Regions from separate parts of the Pseudomonas sp. GW456-E7 genome, predicted to be linked through region 1. Evidence: predicted binding sites of a transcription regulator. Region 1 holds the regulator's gene; the other holds the start of a gene.
The links. The regulator sigma-54, encoded in region 1, starts transcription at its own class of promoters, with help from an activator protein. The targets are predictions, from matches to a motif close to ANTGGCATNNANNTTGCTNT.
Positions count from the first base shown of each region.

Region 2: a site for sigma-54 is predicted at 3,232-3,251, ahead of glnA (glutamate--ammonia ligase). Genes of this name have one in related genera too.

Region 1 covers NZ_JBWKZB010000033.1:68,266-75,897, reverse strand. The annotation lists gene AC07YV_RS20410 (class II fumarate hydratase) at 1-721, shown strand, start outside; gene AC07YV_RS20405 (DUF2753 family protein) at 749-1,177, shown strand; gene AC07YV_RS20400 (superoxide dismutase) at 1,180-1,791, shown strand; gene AC07YV_RS20395 (ZIP family metal transporter) at 1,823-2,716, shown strand; gene AC07YV_RS20390 (HPr family phosphocarrier protein) at 2,777-3,049, opposite strand; gene rapZ (RNase adapter RapZ) at 3,065-3,922, opposite strand; gene ptsN (PTS IIA-like nitrogen regulatory protein PtsN) at 3,925-4,389, opposite strand; gene hpf (ribosome hibernation-promoting factor, HPF/YfiA family) at 4,402-4,710, opposite strand; gene AC07YV_RS20370 (RNA polymerase factor sigma-54) at 4,785-6,278, opposite strand; gene lptB (LPS export ABC transporter ATP-binding protein) at 6,524-7,249, opposite strand; gene lptA (lipopolysaccharide transport periplasmic protein LptA) at 7,249-7,632, opposite strand, start outside.
Region 2 covers NZ_JBWKZB010000074.1:9,505-17,136, reverse strand. The annotation lists gene glnL (nitrogen regulation protein NR(II)) at 1-144, opposite strand, end outside; gene AC07YV_RS28340 (DUF4124 domain-containing protein) at 375-995, opposite strand; gene AC07YV_RS28335 (DUF4124 domain-containing protein) at 992-1,504, opposite strand; gene glnA (glutamate--ammonia ligase) at 1,731-3,137, opposite strand; gene thiI (tRNA uracil 4-sulfurtransferase ThiI) at 3,466-4,920, shown strand; gene typA (translational GTPase TypA) at 5,060-6,880, shown strand; gene AC07YV_RS28315 (YkgJ family cysteine cluster protein) at 7,100-7,537, opposite strand.

The sequences.
Region 1 (7,632 bases):
GGCCCAGGGCGGCACGGCGGTGGGTACGGGCGTCAACGCCCACCCCGAGTTCGCGGCGCGCTTCAGCCAGCAGCTGAGCACATTGACCCGGGTTCAGTTCCAGCCAGGCAAGGACCTGTTCGCGCTCATTGGCTCTCAGGACACCGCCGTCGCGGTCTCCGGGCAACTGAAGGCGACTGCCGTGTCGCTGATGAAAATCGCCAACGACCTGCGCTGGATGAACTCCGGCCCGCTGGCCGGCCTTGGCGAGATCGAACTGGAAGCCTTGCAACCGGGCTCTTCGATCATGCCGGGCAAGGTCAACCCGGTCATTCCGGAGGCTACCGCAATGGTCGCGGCTCAGGTCATCGGCAACGACAGCGTGATCACCATTGCCGGTCAGTCGGGCAACTTCGAACTGAACGTGATGCTGCCGATCATCGCCCAGAACCTGCTGAGCAGTATCGAGTTGCTGGCCAATTCCAGCCGCTTGCTGGCGGACAAGGCGATTGCCAGCTTCAAGGTCAATGAGGGCCGGATCAAGGAAGCGTTGTCGCGCAACCCGATTCTGGTCACCGCGCTCAACCCGATCATCGGTTACCAGAAAGCTGCCGAGATTGCCAAGAAGGCCTATCAGCAAGGTCGGCCGGTGATTGACGTCGCGCTGGAACACACCGACCTGTCGCGCGGCCAGCTGGAAGAATTGCTCAACCCGGAAAAACTCACCGCGGGCGGCGTGTAAGCCCCGCTGCCGCTTTGGAGGCGCACCATGGAGCACTGGAAACGCACGATCGAAAGAGCCAATCGCTTTTTCATGCAGGGTGAACTGGTCGATGCCCGCGAGGCGTATCTGCAGGCATTAGCCCTGGCCCAAGTGCTGTTCGAGCGCTGGGCGGATGCCGACGAAGCGGTGGCAGCTTGCGTGATTTCCCATCACAACCTGGCGGACCTGCACTTGCGCCTGAACCAGCCGGAGGAGAGCGCCGAATACCTGTGTGCCATCCATCAACGGCTGTTGCAGACCATGCAGGACCCGCGACTACCACAAACATTGCGTGAAGCCGCGTTGCGCCAGAGCAGCAAGACCTACGTCGAGCTGCTGAATTTCATCAGTGAGCACGGCGAATATCCGCGTACCCATCGACTGTTGCACATCGATGCCGCTTCGCCTGTGCCTCATCATCATGGAGTCCATTGATCATGGCTTTTAGCTTGCCTGCCTTGCCCTACGCCTACGACGCCCTGGAACCGCACATCGATGCGCAGACCATGGAGATCCACTACACCAAACATCACCAGACCTACATCAACAACCTCAACGCGGCCGTCGAGGGCACCGAGTATGCCGAGTGGCCCGTGGAGAAGCTGGTGTCTGCCGTTCAGCAATTGCCGGAAAAACTGCGCGCGGCGGTGATCAATCAGGGAGGCGGCCACGCCAACCATTCGTTGTTCTGGGAGGTCATGACGCCCGGCGGCGGAGGGAAACCCGAAGGCGCGCTGGCCAAGGCAATCGACGAGCAATTGGGCGGACTCGACAGTTTCAAGGAAGCCTTCACCAAGGCGGCGTTGACCCGCTTCGGCAGTGGCTGGGCCTGGCTCAGCGTCACTGCGCAAAAGACTCTGGTGGTGGAAAGCAGCGGTAACCAGGACAGCCCGTTAATGAGCGGCAATACGCCGATTCTGGGACTCGACGTCTGGGAGCATGCCTATTACCTGCGCTATCAGAACCGCCGTCCTGAATACATCAGCGCGTTCTACAACGTGATCAATTGGCCGCAAGTCGCTGCGCGCTATCAGGCCGCACTGGTTTAAGTCTTCTGTAAAAACAATCCAGGGCTGGAATATGGGCACTGAAACACTGGCGATCGGAAGTGGACGGATGTTTCGTTACGCGTTTGGATCGCTGTTACTGCTGGCGGGCATGAGTCTATTGGTTGCCCATGGATTGGCATGGCTCGACCTTGAGCCGAGGTTGCTGCGCGCACTGCAGGGCGGTGCGATCTGCGCCCTGGGTACCGCGCTGGGTGCGGTTCCGGTGTTGGTGATTCGGCGCATGCCGCAGGTGCTCAGCGATACTTTGCTTGGCTTTGGCGCTGGCGTGATGCTCGCGGCGACGGCATTTTCGCTGATCGTCCCGGGCATCTCTGCCGCCGAAGGGCTTGGACTGTCGCCTTGGGCGTCCAGTGGGCTGATCAGCTTCGGCATTATGCTCGGTGCGTTCGGCTTGTTCCTGGTGGATCGGAAGGTCTCCGGCGTCAGCCCGGACAGGCTGGTCGGTACCCTGGAGCGCCCGGTCATTGCTCCGCGCATCTGGTTGTTCGTGTTTGCCATCATCGCCCACAACATCCCGGAAGGCATGGCGGTCGGTGTTTCTGCCGGCGGCGGCATGCCTGAAGCCGACAGCCTGGCCATGGGCATTGCCTTGCAGGACGTGCCGGAAGGGCTGGTCATCGCCTTGGTACTGGCCGGGGCAGGGATGTCCCGGGTCAAGGCGTTCCTGATCGGTGCCGCATCAGGGTTGGTCGAGCCGGTGTTCGCGCTGTTGTGTGCCTGGCTTGTGAGCCTGGCCGAGCTGCTGCTGCCTTTGGGGTTGGCACTGGCGGCAGGGGCGATGTTGCTGGTGGTGACCCACGAAGTCATTCCCGAATCGCGCCGCAATGGTCATGACAAGCTTGCCAGCCTCGGGCTGCTGATGGGGTTCTGTTTGATGATGGTGATGGATACGGCGCTGGCCTGAACAGATCGCAGCCCTGTAGGAGCTGCCGAAGGCTGCGATCTTTTGATCTTGATCTTGTCCTTATTCGCCTTCGTCGAAGAAGTTGTTGATCAACGCTACCAGCGCTTCCAGGGCTTCCTGTTCCTGCTCGCCTTCTGTGCTCAAGTGGATCGTGGTGCCTTTGCCGGCGGCCAGCATCATCATCGCCATGATGCTTTTGCCATCGACCATGGACTCTGGTGTTCGACCGGCCCGGATCTGGCACGGGAACTGACCCGCGACCCCAACGAATTTTGCAGACGCCCGGGCATGCAGACCCAGCTTGTTGATGATTTCGATTTCCAGAGCAGGCATCGCGATGTGAATCCTTTAGCTGAGGTCGCGGTGGCGAACCTGGACGTTCTTCAGGGTTTTTTGCAGCACCTGCCCCAGACGCTCGGTCAGGTAGACGGAGCGGTGATGTCCGCCAGTGCAGCCAATGGCAATGGTGACGTAGGCGCGGTTGCTGGCGGCAAAACGAGGCAGCCACTTTAACAGGTATGTGGAAATGTCCTGGAACATCTCTTCGACATCCGGCTGTGCCGCCAGGTATTCGGCAACCGGTTGATCGAGCCCGGACTGCTCGCGTAATTCCGGTTTCCAGTAAGGGTTGGGCAGGCAACGCACATCGAACACCAGGTCGGCGTCCACCGGCATGCCACGCTTGAACCCGAAGGACTCCACCAGGAACGCAGTCCCCGGCTCAGGCTGATTCAACAGGCGCAGTTTGATGGCGTCGCGCAGCTGGTACAGGTTCAGGCTGGTGGTGTTGATCTTGAGGTCGGCGAGGTCGGCAATCGGCCCGAGCAGCACGCTTTCAACGTTGATGGCTTCGGCCAGCGAGCGGTTGGCGTTGGTCAGGGGGTGGCGTCGGCGGGTTTCCGAGAAGCGCTTGAGCAAGGTTTCTTCGTCGGCGTCCAGGTACAGGACATCGCACTGGATGTGGCGGCTGCGGACTTCTTCGAGCAGTTCGGGGAAGCGTGACAGGTGGCTGGGCAGGTTGCGGGCGTCAATGGAAACGGCCACCAGCGGTTGCATCAGCTCGGTATGAATCAACGCTCGTTCGGCCAGTTCCGGCAGCAGGCCGGCAGGCAGATTGTCGATGCAGTAGTAGCCGTTGTCCTCAAGAACATTGAGGGCGGTGCTTTTACCCGAGCCGGAACGGCCACTGACGATGATCAAGCGCATGATTACTGACCGTTTTGCTCGTCCAGGACAACCTGATACAAGGCTTCGTTGCTTGCGGCATTACGCAGTTTTTCGCGAACGTCCTTGCGGTCGAGCATGCTGGCGATCTGTCGCAGCAGCTCAAGGTGCGCATCGGTAGCGGCTTCCGGGACCAGCAGAACGAACAGCAGGTCAACCGGCGCGCCGTCGATGGCGTCGAAATCGATAGGGGCGTCCAGGTGCATCAATGCACTGATGGGCGATACACAACCCTTGAGACGGCAGTGTGGAATAGCGATGCCGTTGCCAAAACCGGTGGAGCCGAGTTTTTCACGGGCAATCAGCGCCTCGAAGACATCTTGCATCTCCAGAGCCGGCACTTCGCGGGCGATCAGATTGGCAATTTGTTCGAGGGCTTTCTTTTTACTGCCGCCCGGCACGTTCACGAGGGAACGGCCGGGGGTCAGGATACTTTCAAGTCGGATCATGGGTTGGGAGTGTTAACGACCGGTTGCGCCCTGAAGGAGGCTCTGGGTCTTTTCCTTATGCTTTTTGAGTTGTTTATCCAGCTTGTCGGTGAGTGCATCGATCGCAGCGTACATATCGGTATGTTCCGCATTGGCGACCACTTCATTCCCGGGAATATGCAGCGTGGCTTCGATTTTCTGCTTCAGCTTCTCGACGGTCATCGTGACCTGCACGTTAGTGATCTTGTCGAAATGTCGCTCCAATCGTTCGAGTTTTTCGCCGATGTAGGTGCGAAGAGGTTCGGTCACTTCCAGTTGGTGTCCACTGATGTTGACTTGCATACAGCTTCTCCTTCGTTGCCAGTGCATAAAGCGGTAGACCAGATGATCTACCACTGGAACGCTGTGGCGTGGCTCTACATCAACCGCTTGCGTTCGCTCGAAGGCGCGATCCCTAGGGATTCGCGGTACTTGGCGACGGTGCGGCGAGCCACCTGAATGCCTTGTGCCTCCAGTAAACCAGCGATCTTGCTGTCACTCAACGGCTTTTTCTGATTTTCCGCGGCAACCAGTTTTTTGATGATCGCCCGGATCGCCGTGGACGAGCATTCGCCGCCTTCGGAGGTGCTTACGTGACTGGAGAAAAAGTATTTCAGTTCATAGATGCCCCGGGGGGTGTGCATGAACTTCTGGGTGGTCACCCGTGAAATCGTCGACTCATGCATGCCGACCGCTTCGGCGATGTCATGCAGGACCAGCGGCTTCATGGCTTCGTCGCCATATTCGAGGAACCCGCGCTGATGCTCCACGATCTGGGTGGCAACCTTCATCAGGGTTTCATTGCGGCTCTGCAGGCTCTTGATGAACCAGCGGGCCTCCTGCAACTGATTGCGCATGAACGTGTTGTCGGCGCTGGTATCGGCGCGGCGCACAAAGCCGGCGTACTGGGCGTTGACCCGCAGCCGTGGCACCGACTCCTGATTCAGCTCCACCAGCCAGCGCTCGTTGTCCTTGCGTACGATAACGTCAGGAACGACGTACTCGGCTTCGGTGGACTCGATCTGCGAGCCCGGGCGCGGGTTGAGGCTCTGGACCAGCTCTATGACCTGGCGCAGCTCATCTTCCTTGAGCTTCATGCGGCGCATCAACTGGCTGTAGTCGCGGCTGCCCAGCAGGTCGATGTAATCGGTGACAAGGCGCTTGGCTTCGGCCAGCCAAGGGGTCTTGGCGGGCAACTGACGCAATTGCAGCAACAGGCATTCGCCCAGGTTGCGTGCGCCTATGCCGGCCGGCTCGAATTGCTGGATGCGGTGCAGGACGGCTTCGATTTCGTCCAGTTCGATGTCCAGTTCCGGATCGAAGGCTTCGAGGATTTCCTCGAGGGTTTCGTCCAGATAGCCCTGATTGTTGATGCAGTCGATCAGGGTCACGGCGATCAGGCGATCGGTGTCGGACATCGGGGCCAGGTTCAGTTGCCACAGCAAGTGGCTTTGCAGGCTTTCACCGGCCGAGGTGCGGGTGGTGAAGTCCCACTCGTCATCGTCATTGCTGGGCAGGCTGCTGGCGCTGGTCTGGTAAACGTCTTCCCACGCGGTGTCGACGGGGAGTTCGTTGGGGATGCGCTCGTTCCAGTCACCCTCATCGAGGTTATCAACCGTCGGGGCACTTTCCTGGTAGGAGGGTTCCTGGATATCGGTGTTGGGCTTTTGTTCGGCGTTGTCGGCCAAGGGGTCGGAATTGTCGAAGTCGTCGCCTTCTTCCTGGCGTTCGAGCATCGGATTGGACTCCAGGGCCTCCTGGATTTCCTGTTGCAGGTCCAGGGTCGACAATTGGAGCAGGCGGATGGCCTGTTGCAGCTGAGGTGTCATCGTCAGCTGCTGGCCCATTCTCAAGACTAGCGATGGTTTCATGGCAGGGGCTTAACACCTTATTCGCCGGCGCACATGCGCCATCCACTACAGGGCGCCGGGGCGCCAAACATAAGCAAATTATATGCCTGAAACTGAAGGATTTGCCTAGAGCGCTGTAACAATAAAAAACTATAAATTTGTGTTGCGGTGCTGCCCGTATTGGGGGATGAACACGCTGGTTTGCATGAGGCACCGATGAATCGCGAGACGGGTGCCCGGGCGGCTGCCTGGGCACGGCTCAGCGTTTACAGGCGGAACTCATGGCCCAGGTACACTTCCTTCACCAGGTCATTGGCCAGGATGGTCTCTGCATCACCTTCGGCGATCAACTGACCGTCATTGACGATATAGGCGGTTTCACAGATATCCAGGGTTTCACGAACGTTGTGGTCCGTGATCAGCACGCCAATGCCTTTGGCCTTGAGGTGGTAAATGATCTGCTTGATGTCGCCGACCGAAATCGGGTCCACGCCGGCGAAAGGTTCGTCGAGGAGGATGAACTTCGGGTTGGTGGCCAGGGCGCGGGCGATTTCCACGCGGCGGCGCTCACCACCGGACAGGCTCATGCCGAGGTTGTCGCGGATGTGGCTGATGTGGAATTCCTGCAGCAGGCTTTCCAGTTCCTTGCGACGACCGGCCTTGTCGAGCTCCTTGCGGGTCTCGAGGATGGCCATGATGTTGTCGGCCACCGACAGTTTGCGGAAGATCGATGCTTCTTGCGGCAAATAGCCGATACCGGCTTTTGCACGGCCGTGCATCGGCTGGTGGCTGACGTCCAGGTCATCGATCAGGACGCGGCCCTGGTCGGCTTGCACCAGGCCGACGATCATGTAGAAGCAGGTGGTCTTGCCGGCGCCGTTCGGGCCAAGCAGGCCGACGATCTGACCGCTGTCGATGGACAGGCTGACATCACGCACGACCTGGCGGCTCTTGTAGCTCTTGGCCAGATGCTGAGCTTTCAGAGTTGCCATTACTGGGCCTTTTTCTCGTCGGTTTTCTTCTTCGGCTGGATCACCATGTCGATGCGCGGACGCGACTCGGTCACCTTGTTGCCGGTGGCGCGCCCGGCGCTGGCCAGCTTCTTCTCGGTGTCGTAGACGATTTTCTCGCCTTGGGTGACGTTGTTGTCCTTGTCGACAACTTTGGCCTTGTCGATCAACACGACGCGATTTTGCGTGGCGTGATACTGGATGGTCACGCCCCAACCCTGAACAGGCTTGGTATCGCCAGCCGTCTGCAATTGCTCGAAGTACGCCAGGTTGCCCACCGAGGTCACTACGTCAATGTCGCCAGTCGGGGTGCGGGTGATGGTAACGGTGTTGCCGGTCACCTTCATCGAGCCTTGGGTGATGAT
Region 2 (7,632 bases), on a different contig from region 1:
TCCATGGCTGCGCTGGCCGCTGATGGCCAGCAGCATCTCCGCCGCCGGGTTCATGTACTCGAGGCGCAGTTCGGCATCGAGCAGAATGGTGGCGGTGGTGAGGTTGTCGAGTAGCAAACGGTGGAGTGCGTCGCTAATGGTCATCGGGACCTCTTTTGGGGCGGAGCATGCGCAAGAAACAAGTGTTGGTAATTAGAAGTTGCAAAAAGTAAACCAAGGCTCCGAAAAGAAGCGCCAAAGGCCTGAAACAGGCGTTTGACGCTCGCTTGCGTGGCGTTCTGCCGGCTTTCACGGGTAATTTCGAACCAAAATGGGTTGGAATGTGAGTACGGTGCAAGCAGTTGCACCAATATAGTGCGCAAACCTGAATGAGGTTAAAAAAGTCGCAGGAAAGGATTTTTTTCTTCGGCGGGTTTGTCGTTCGGCGGGCATTCCGGCCGCTGGCCGTAGTCATCGAGGGTGCAGGGTTTGATCTTGCGCTTCTGGGCGAGAGACGTGCGCTGCATATGGAAGGGTTGGCTGGCGGTGCGTTCGATGATGCGTCCCTGTTCATCGAGGATTTCCACGGACAGGGTATGACTGCCGCGATCGATGTTGCTCAGCGGGAACACCGGACTCGGGCCGGGTTCAGCGGTGGGCTGGCCGTCGAGCAGCAACCGGTAGCGATGACCGGGTTGCAGGGCAGGTTCGTTGGTGACGCTGACGATGACTTCACCGGCGTTGCTGCGGATGGTCGCGTCGGGTTCCGGAACCAGGATGCGCAACAGGTCATAGTGGAACGGCGCTTGTACTTCGGGACTGGCTTCTGCATTCGACGGCGCTGCACGGGTGGGTTTGGCCGCCATTCGATTGCTATTTACCTGCGGTACACGCGTGGCGTTGCCGGGTTTGGGCTGGTCGGTGAAAACCCGATTGCCTTGGGGGTCAAGGTAAGTAAAAACCTGCGCCGACGTGGGCAGCGCAATGAAGCAGGCGATCAGTAGCCAGGCCTTCAAGGCGTGTGCACTCGTTGCACGGTGACGGTTGCGGTGGGGCTCTGCTGCACAACGTTATCGCCATCGATCACCTGCACGGCGAGGCGATGCTCGCCGCGATCGATGTTCACCAGTTGCAGGATCGGCACGTTGGCTGGCTGGCCGTAGGGCTGGCCGTCCAGCAGCAGGCGCATCAGGTGGGGGCCTTGCAGGCGTGGCTTGATCAGTACGTTTATCGTGAAGGTGCCATTGTTGACGCGCAGTGCTTCGGTATTGGGCAGGCCCGTCAGCTCCAGCACTTCATAGGGCTTTTGGGACTGCTCATTCGGGGCGGCTTCAGTAACAGGCGCGGCTTCGCCAGGCTGGCGCTCAATGCTGTTGAGGGGCGGCAAGTGGACCGGTTGGGCGCTGGTGCCGTCAGGCGGTTGATTGCTGTACGCAGTGGCGCCGTTGGCGTCTGTGTATTTGTAGATCTGCGCCATAGTGGGCAGGGCGATCAGCAGCAGGATGAACAGAAAACCACGACCCATGGAATCGACCGGAAGCGAAAGCGTTGGATTGCAGCATAGGTCAGGGGAGGTGGTTGTCCCAAGTAAAACAGGATCAAAAGATCGCAGCCTTCGGCAGCTCCTACAGGATGTACGCCAATCCCATGTAGGAGCTGCCGAAGGCTGCGATCTTTTGACTTTCGGCACAAAAAAGGCCTCCCGAAGGAGGCCTCTTTTTTGTCACGCCGCGTGCCGCAGCGCTACCGGATCAGCAGCTGTAGTACAGCTCGTATTCCAGTGGGTGTACGAAGGTACGTACCTTGATTTCTTCTTCGCTTTTCAGGGCGATGTAAGCGTCGATGAAGTCATCGCTGAAAACGCCGCCTTTGGTCAGGAACGCACGACCTTTGTCCAGCTCTTCCAGGGCTTCCTTCAGGCTGCCGCAAACTTGTGGAATCTCTTTCGCCTCTTCAGGCGGCAGGTCGTACAGGTTTTTGTCAGCAGCGTCGCCAGGGTGGATCTTGTTCTGGATGCCGTCCAGGCCAGCCATCAGCAGTGCGGCGAAGCACAGGTAAGGGTTGGCAGCCGGATCCGGGAAGCGTGCTTCGATACGGCGGGCTTTCGGGCTCGACACGTAAGGAATGCGGATCGAAGCGGAACGGTTGCGAGCCGAGTAGGCCAGCATTACTGGTGCTTCGAAGCCTGGAACCAGACGCTTGTAGGAGTTGGTCGCCGGGTTGGTGAAGCCGTTCAGGGCCTTGCCGTGCTTGATGATGCCGCCGATGAAGTACAGGGCGGTGTCGGACAGGCCGGCATAGCCTTCGCCTGCGAAGGTGTTCTTGCCATCTTTCCAGATGGACATGTGCACGTGCATGCCCGAGCCGTTGTCGCCGTACAGTGGCTTAGGCATGAAGGTCGCGGTGCGGCCGTAGGCATCGGCAACGTTGTGCACGACGTACTTCAGGGTTTGGGTTTCGTCGGCTTTCTTCACCAGGGTGTTGAACTTGACGCCGATTTCGTTCTGGCCGGCAGTCGCCACTTCGTGGTGGTGAACTTCGACGGTCAGGCCCATTTCTTCCAGTGCGTTGCACATGGAGGTACGGATTTCGTGGTCGTGGTCGAACGGTGGAACCGGGAAGTAGCCGCCTTTGACGCCTGGACGGTGACCCTTGTTGCCGCCTTCGATGTCCTGGTCGGACATCCAGGAACCTTGTTCGGAGTAGATCTTGAACATGGAGCCGGAAATGTCGGACTTGAACTTCACCTGGTCAAAGATGAAGAACTCTGGCTCTGGACCTGCGAATACGGTGTCACCGATACCGGTGGCTTTCAGGTGCTCTTCGGCGCGCTTGGCGATCGCACGTGGGTCGCGGTCGTAGCCTTGCATGCTCGAAGGCTCGATGATGTCGCAGACCAGGATCAGGGTCGGTTCTTCGGTGAACGGATCGAGAACTGCGGTGGAGTCGTCCGGCATCAGGATCATGTCGGAGGCTTCGATGCCTTTCCAGCCAGCGATGGAGGAGCCGTCGAACATTTTGCCGACTTCGAAGAAGTCGTCATCCAGCGCATCGCGAGCCGGCATGGTCACGTGGTGCTGAGTGCCTTTGGTGTCCGTGAAGCGCAGATCAATCCATTTGACGTCATGATCTTTGATGAGTTGAACCGACTTCGACATAGTGTCCTCCGGGTGGCTTCGGGCTAGTAGTGGATGCCCTTAAATGTGGGTGATGCCGGCGCGAATACTCTGCCAAGGCAACCTGCCTCACAAGGGAGCAAATTGCATGCCAGTGCCCCAGCATGGGTTTTTTGCCCCAATTTCACGCCTATCAGGCGGAAAAGCACCATAAAGCTAAAAATACCGCCCTACAATGTGGCGTTCATTTCAATAAATGACCCGTTTTGGTGCGCGCAAAACCTTCTGCACATTAACTGGTTAAACCTTGAGCAATTTCCGCTATAATCCGCGCCCCCCTTTTTCGGCAGGCCCTGCGCGCGCTGTTTCCATGAAATTAATCGTAAAAGTCTTCCCCGAGATCACCATCAAGAGCCGCCCGGTACGGATGCGTTTCATCCGCCAATTGGCCAAGAACATCCGTGCCGTGCTCCGCGATCTGGACCCGGCTGTGGTGGTGAACGGCGTGTGGGACAACCTCGAGCTGGAAACCCGTGTCAGCGACCCCAAGGCCCTGAAGGAGATGGGCGAGCGCCTGAGCTGCATGCCGGGCGTCGCGCACTTCCTGCAAATCGACGAGTACCCGCTGGGTGATTTCGACGACATCGTTGAAAAGTGCAAGCAGCACTACGGCGATGCACTGGCCGGCAAGATTTTTTCGGTGCGTTGCAAGCGTGCCGGCAAGCACCCATTCAGCTCGATAGATGTCGAAAAATATGTCGGCAGTCAGTTGCGCCGTCAGTGTGGTGCCGCCGGGATCGACCTGAAAAAGCCTGAAATCGAAGTCCGCATCGAAGTTCGCGACCAACGGTTGTTCGTGATCCACAGCCAGCACAACGGCATCGGCGGATATCCGCTGGGCGCCTTGGAGCAGACGCTGGTGCTGATGTCCGGTGGCTTCGATTCCACCGTGGCGGCCTACCAGATCATGCGCCGCGGCCTGATGGCGCATTTCTGCTTCTTCAACCTGGGCGGACGTGCCCACGAACTGGGCGTCATGGAAGTCGCGCATTTCATCTGGAAGAAGTACGGCAGCTCCCAACGCGTGTTATTTGTCAGTGTGCCATTCGAGGAAGTGCTGGGCGAAATTCTCGGCAAAGTCGATAACAGTCATATGGGCGTAGTATTGAAGCGTATGATGTTGCGCGCTTCGTCCCAAATTGCCGATCGACTGCACATCGAGGCCCTCGTCACCGGTGAGGCGATTTCCCAGGTGTCGAGCCAGACGCTGCCGAACCTGTCAGTGATCGATTGCGTGACCGACAAATTGGTCTTGCGCCCGCTGATCGCCAGCCACAAGCAAGACATCATCGACACGGCCAACGAGATCGGCACCGCCGATTTCGCCCGGCACATGCCGGAGTACTGCGGGGTCATTTCGGTCAATCCGAAGACCGCCGCCAAGCGCTACCGTGTCGAGCACGAAGAGAAAGAATTCGATATGGCGGTGCTCGAGCGTGCGCTCGAAAACGCCAAGCTGGTGCCGATCGATCGCGTGATCGACGAATTGGGCCAGGACTTGCAGATTGAAGAAGTCAGCGAAGCGCTGGCCGGTCAGATCGTCATCGACATCCGTCACCCGGATGCCGCTGAAGACGACCCGCTGGAACTCGCTGGCATCGAGGTACAAACGATGCCGTTTTATGCAGTGAACGCTCGTTTCAAGGAACTGGACCCTACTCGCCAGTACCTGCTGTATTGCGACAAAGGCGTGATGAGTCGCCTGCATGCCCACCATTTGCTCAGTGAGGGGCATGCCAATGTGCGCGTTTATCGACCGAGCTAAGTGCCCGGGGCTGTTTGCCTGTGGCCTGCGTCACCGGCCCCCCGACGCCACCGTCAAGCTGTAACGGCTTTCACGGACGCTACTGTTAATCGCTGCCAAGACTTGTCAGCACACCGAATCCTCTGATCGAGATACACAAGTGATCGAAAATCTACGCAACATCGCCATCATTGCCCACGTTGACCATGGTAAAACCACCCTGGTAGACAAACTCCTGCGTCAATCCGGCACCCTGGAGCGCAACGAGCTCAACGACGAGCGCGTGATGGACTCCAACGACCAGGAAAAAGAGCGCGGTATTACCATTCTGGCGAAAAACACCGCCATCAACTGGAACGGCTACCACATCAACATCGTGGACACCCCGGGCCACGCCGACTTCGGCGGCGAAGTTGAACGCGTAATGTCGATGGTCGACTCCGTTCTGCTGCTGGTTGACGCTCAAGACGGCCCTATGCCGCAAACCCGTTTCGTGACCAAGAAGGCTTTCGAAGCCGGCCTGCGTCCAATCGTGTGCATCAACAAGGTTGACCGTCCAGGCGCGCGTCCGGACTGGGTTCTGGACCAGATCTTCGACCTGTTCGACAACCTGGGCGCCACCGAAGAACAGCTGGACTTCAAAGTCGTCTACGCCTCGGCCCTGAACGGTATTGCCGGTCTGGACCACACCGAAATGGCTGAAGACATGACCCCGCTGTACCAGTCGATCGTCGACAACGTACCGGCGCCGAAAGTCGACCGTGACGGTCCGTTCCAGATGCAGATCTCCGCACTGGACTACAACAGCTTCCTGGGTGTTATCGGCGTTGGCCGTATCGCTCGCGGTCGCGTCAAGCCGAACACTCCGGTTGTGGCTATCGGCGCCGACGGCAAGAAGCGTAACGGTCGTATCCTGAAGCTGATGGGTCACCACGGTCTGCACCGTGTAGACGTTGAAGAAGCTGCTGCAGGCGACATCGTGTGCATCAGCGGTATGGACTCGCTGTTCATCTCCGACACCCTGTGCCACCCGGACACCGTTGAAGCGATGAAGCCGTTGACCGTCGACGAGCCAACCGTTTCCATGACCTTCCAGGTAAACGACTCGCCATTCTGCGGTAAAGAAGGCAAGTTCGTGACTTCCCGTAACATCAAGGAACGTCTGGACAAAGAGCTGCTGTACAACGTTGCACTGCGCGTTGAAGAAGGCGACTCGGCTGACAAGTTCAAGGTTTCCGGCCGTGGCGAACTGCACCTCTCGGTACTGATCGAAACCATGCGTCGCGAAGGCTTCGAAATGGCTGTAGGCCGTCCGGAAGTGATCATCCGTCTGGTTGACGGCGTGAAGCACGAACCGTTCGAAAACGTCACCATCGACCTGCCGGAAGAATCCCAGGGCAAGGTGATGGAAGAGATGGGCCTGCGTAAGGGCGACCTGACCAACATGGTGCCGGATGGCAAGGGCCGTGTACGTCTGGAATACAACATCCCTGCTCGTGGTCTGATCGGTTTCCGTAACCAGTTCCTGACCCTGACCAACGGCGCTGGCATCCTGACCTCGATCTTCGACCGTTACGACGTGATGAAGTCCGGCGACATGTCCGGCCGTCAGAACGGCGTTCTGGTTTCGGTTGAAACCGGCAAGGCACTGACCTACTCCCTGGAAACCCTGCAGGCGCGTGGCAAGCTGTTCGTAGAACACGGTCAGGAAATCTACAACGGTCAGATCGTTGGTCTGAACAGCCGTGACAACGACCTGGGCGTCAACCCTACCAAGGGCAAGAAGCTCGACAACATGCGTGCTTCGGGTAAAGACGAAACCATCGCTCTGGTTCCACCTGTTCGCTTCACCCTGGAACAGGCTCTGGAATTCATCCAGGACGACGAGCTGTGTGAAGTGACGCCTAAGTCCATCCGTCTTCGCAAGAAGATCCTGGACGAAAGCGAGCGTACCCGCGCTGCCAAGAAAGCCAAGGCATAAGATTTAGCCCCGGCTGAACGAAAACGCCCCCGGTCGAAAGGCCGGGGGCGTTTTTGTTTGTCTGCGGTTTGTGCGGTGTTTGTGCCGGCCTCATCGCGAGCAAGCTCGCTCCCACAGGGGTTCTGTGGTGTTCACACAACTTGTGGTTCACCTCGAACACTGTGGGAGCGAGCTTGCTCGCGATGGCGGCCGATCAACCGCCACTGGTTTCAGGAAATATCAGAACCGCTCGATACTGCGCGAATTCCGCTCGCGCTCCACTTCCTTCGGCTTGTACGCGCAATATCCTGGCCGCGGGCCGATTTTCGGGTGGTTGCGGCAAGTATCCGGGCGCTTATCATAAATAGTGCACAGACGGCTCTTACGATCCAGATACAGGCAATCGTTGTTGCTCATGCGCTGGAGGGTAAAGATTCCTGACTTCTGGTTGAAACGCTCGACCAGACCTTCCTTTTGCAGGCGTTTGGCGATGTTCTTCGGCGGATCGCCCAGCTCGAACTCATCGACCACGCCGATGCGGATCAGGTCCTTGATCTTGACCTCGACAGGCAGGGTGCAGCAGCTGGACATGCACGAGCCGCACATCGGGGCAGAGTACTTGGCCCAGGTATCGAGGCGGTCGATCTCTGCGGCAGCGATCAGGTTCGGCTTCATCATCGTTTGTTACCAGCGTGTGCATCAGGGCGCGCGATCATACCGGGACTGGTGGATTTTTGAACAACCTTTCGCCAGATTTTTTCACTGTCGGCCAA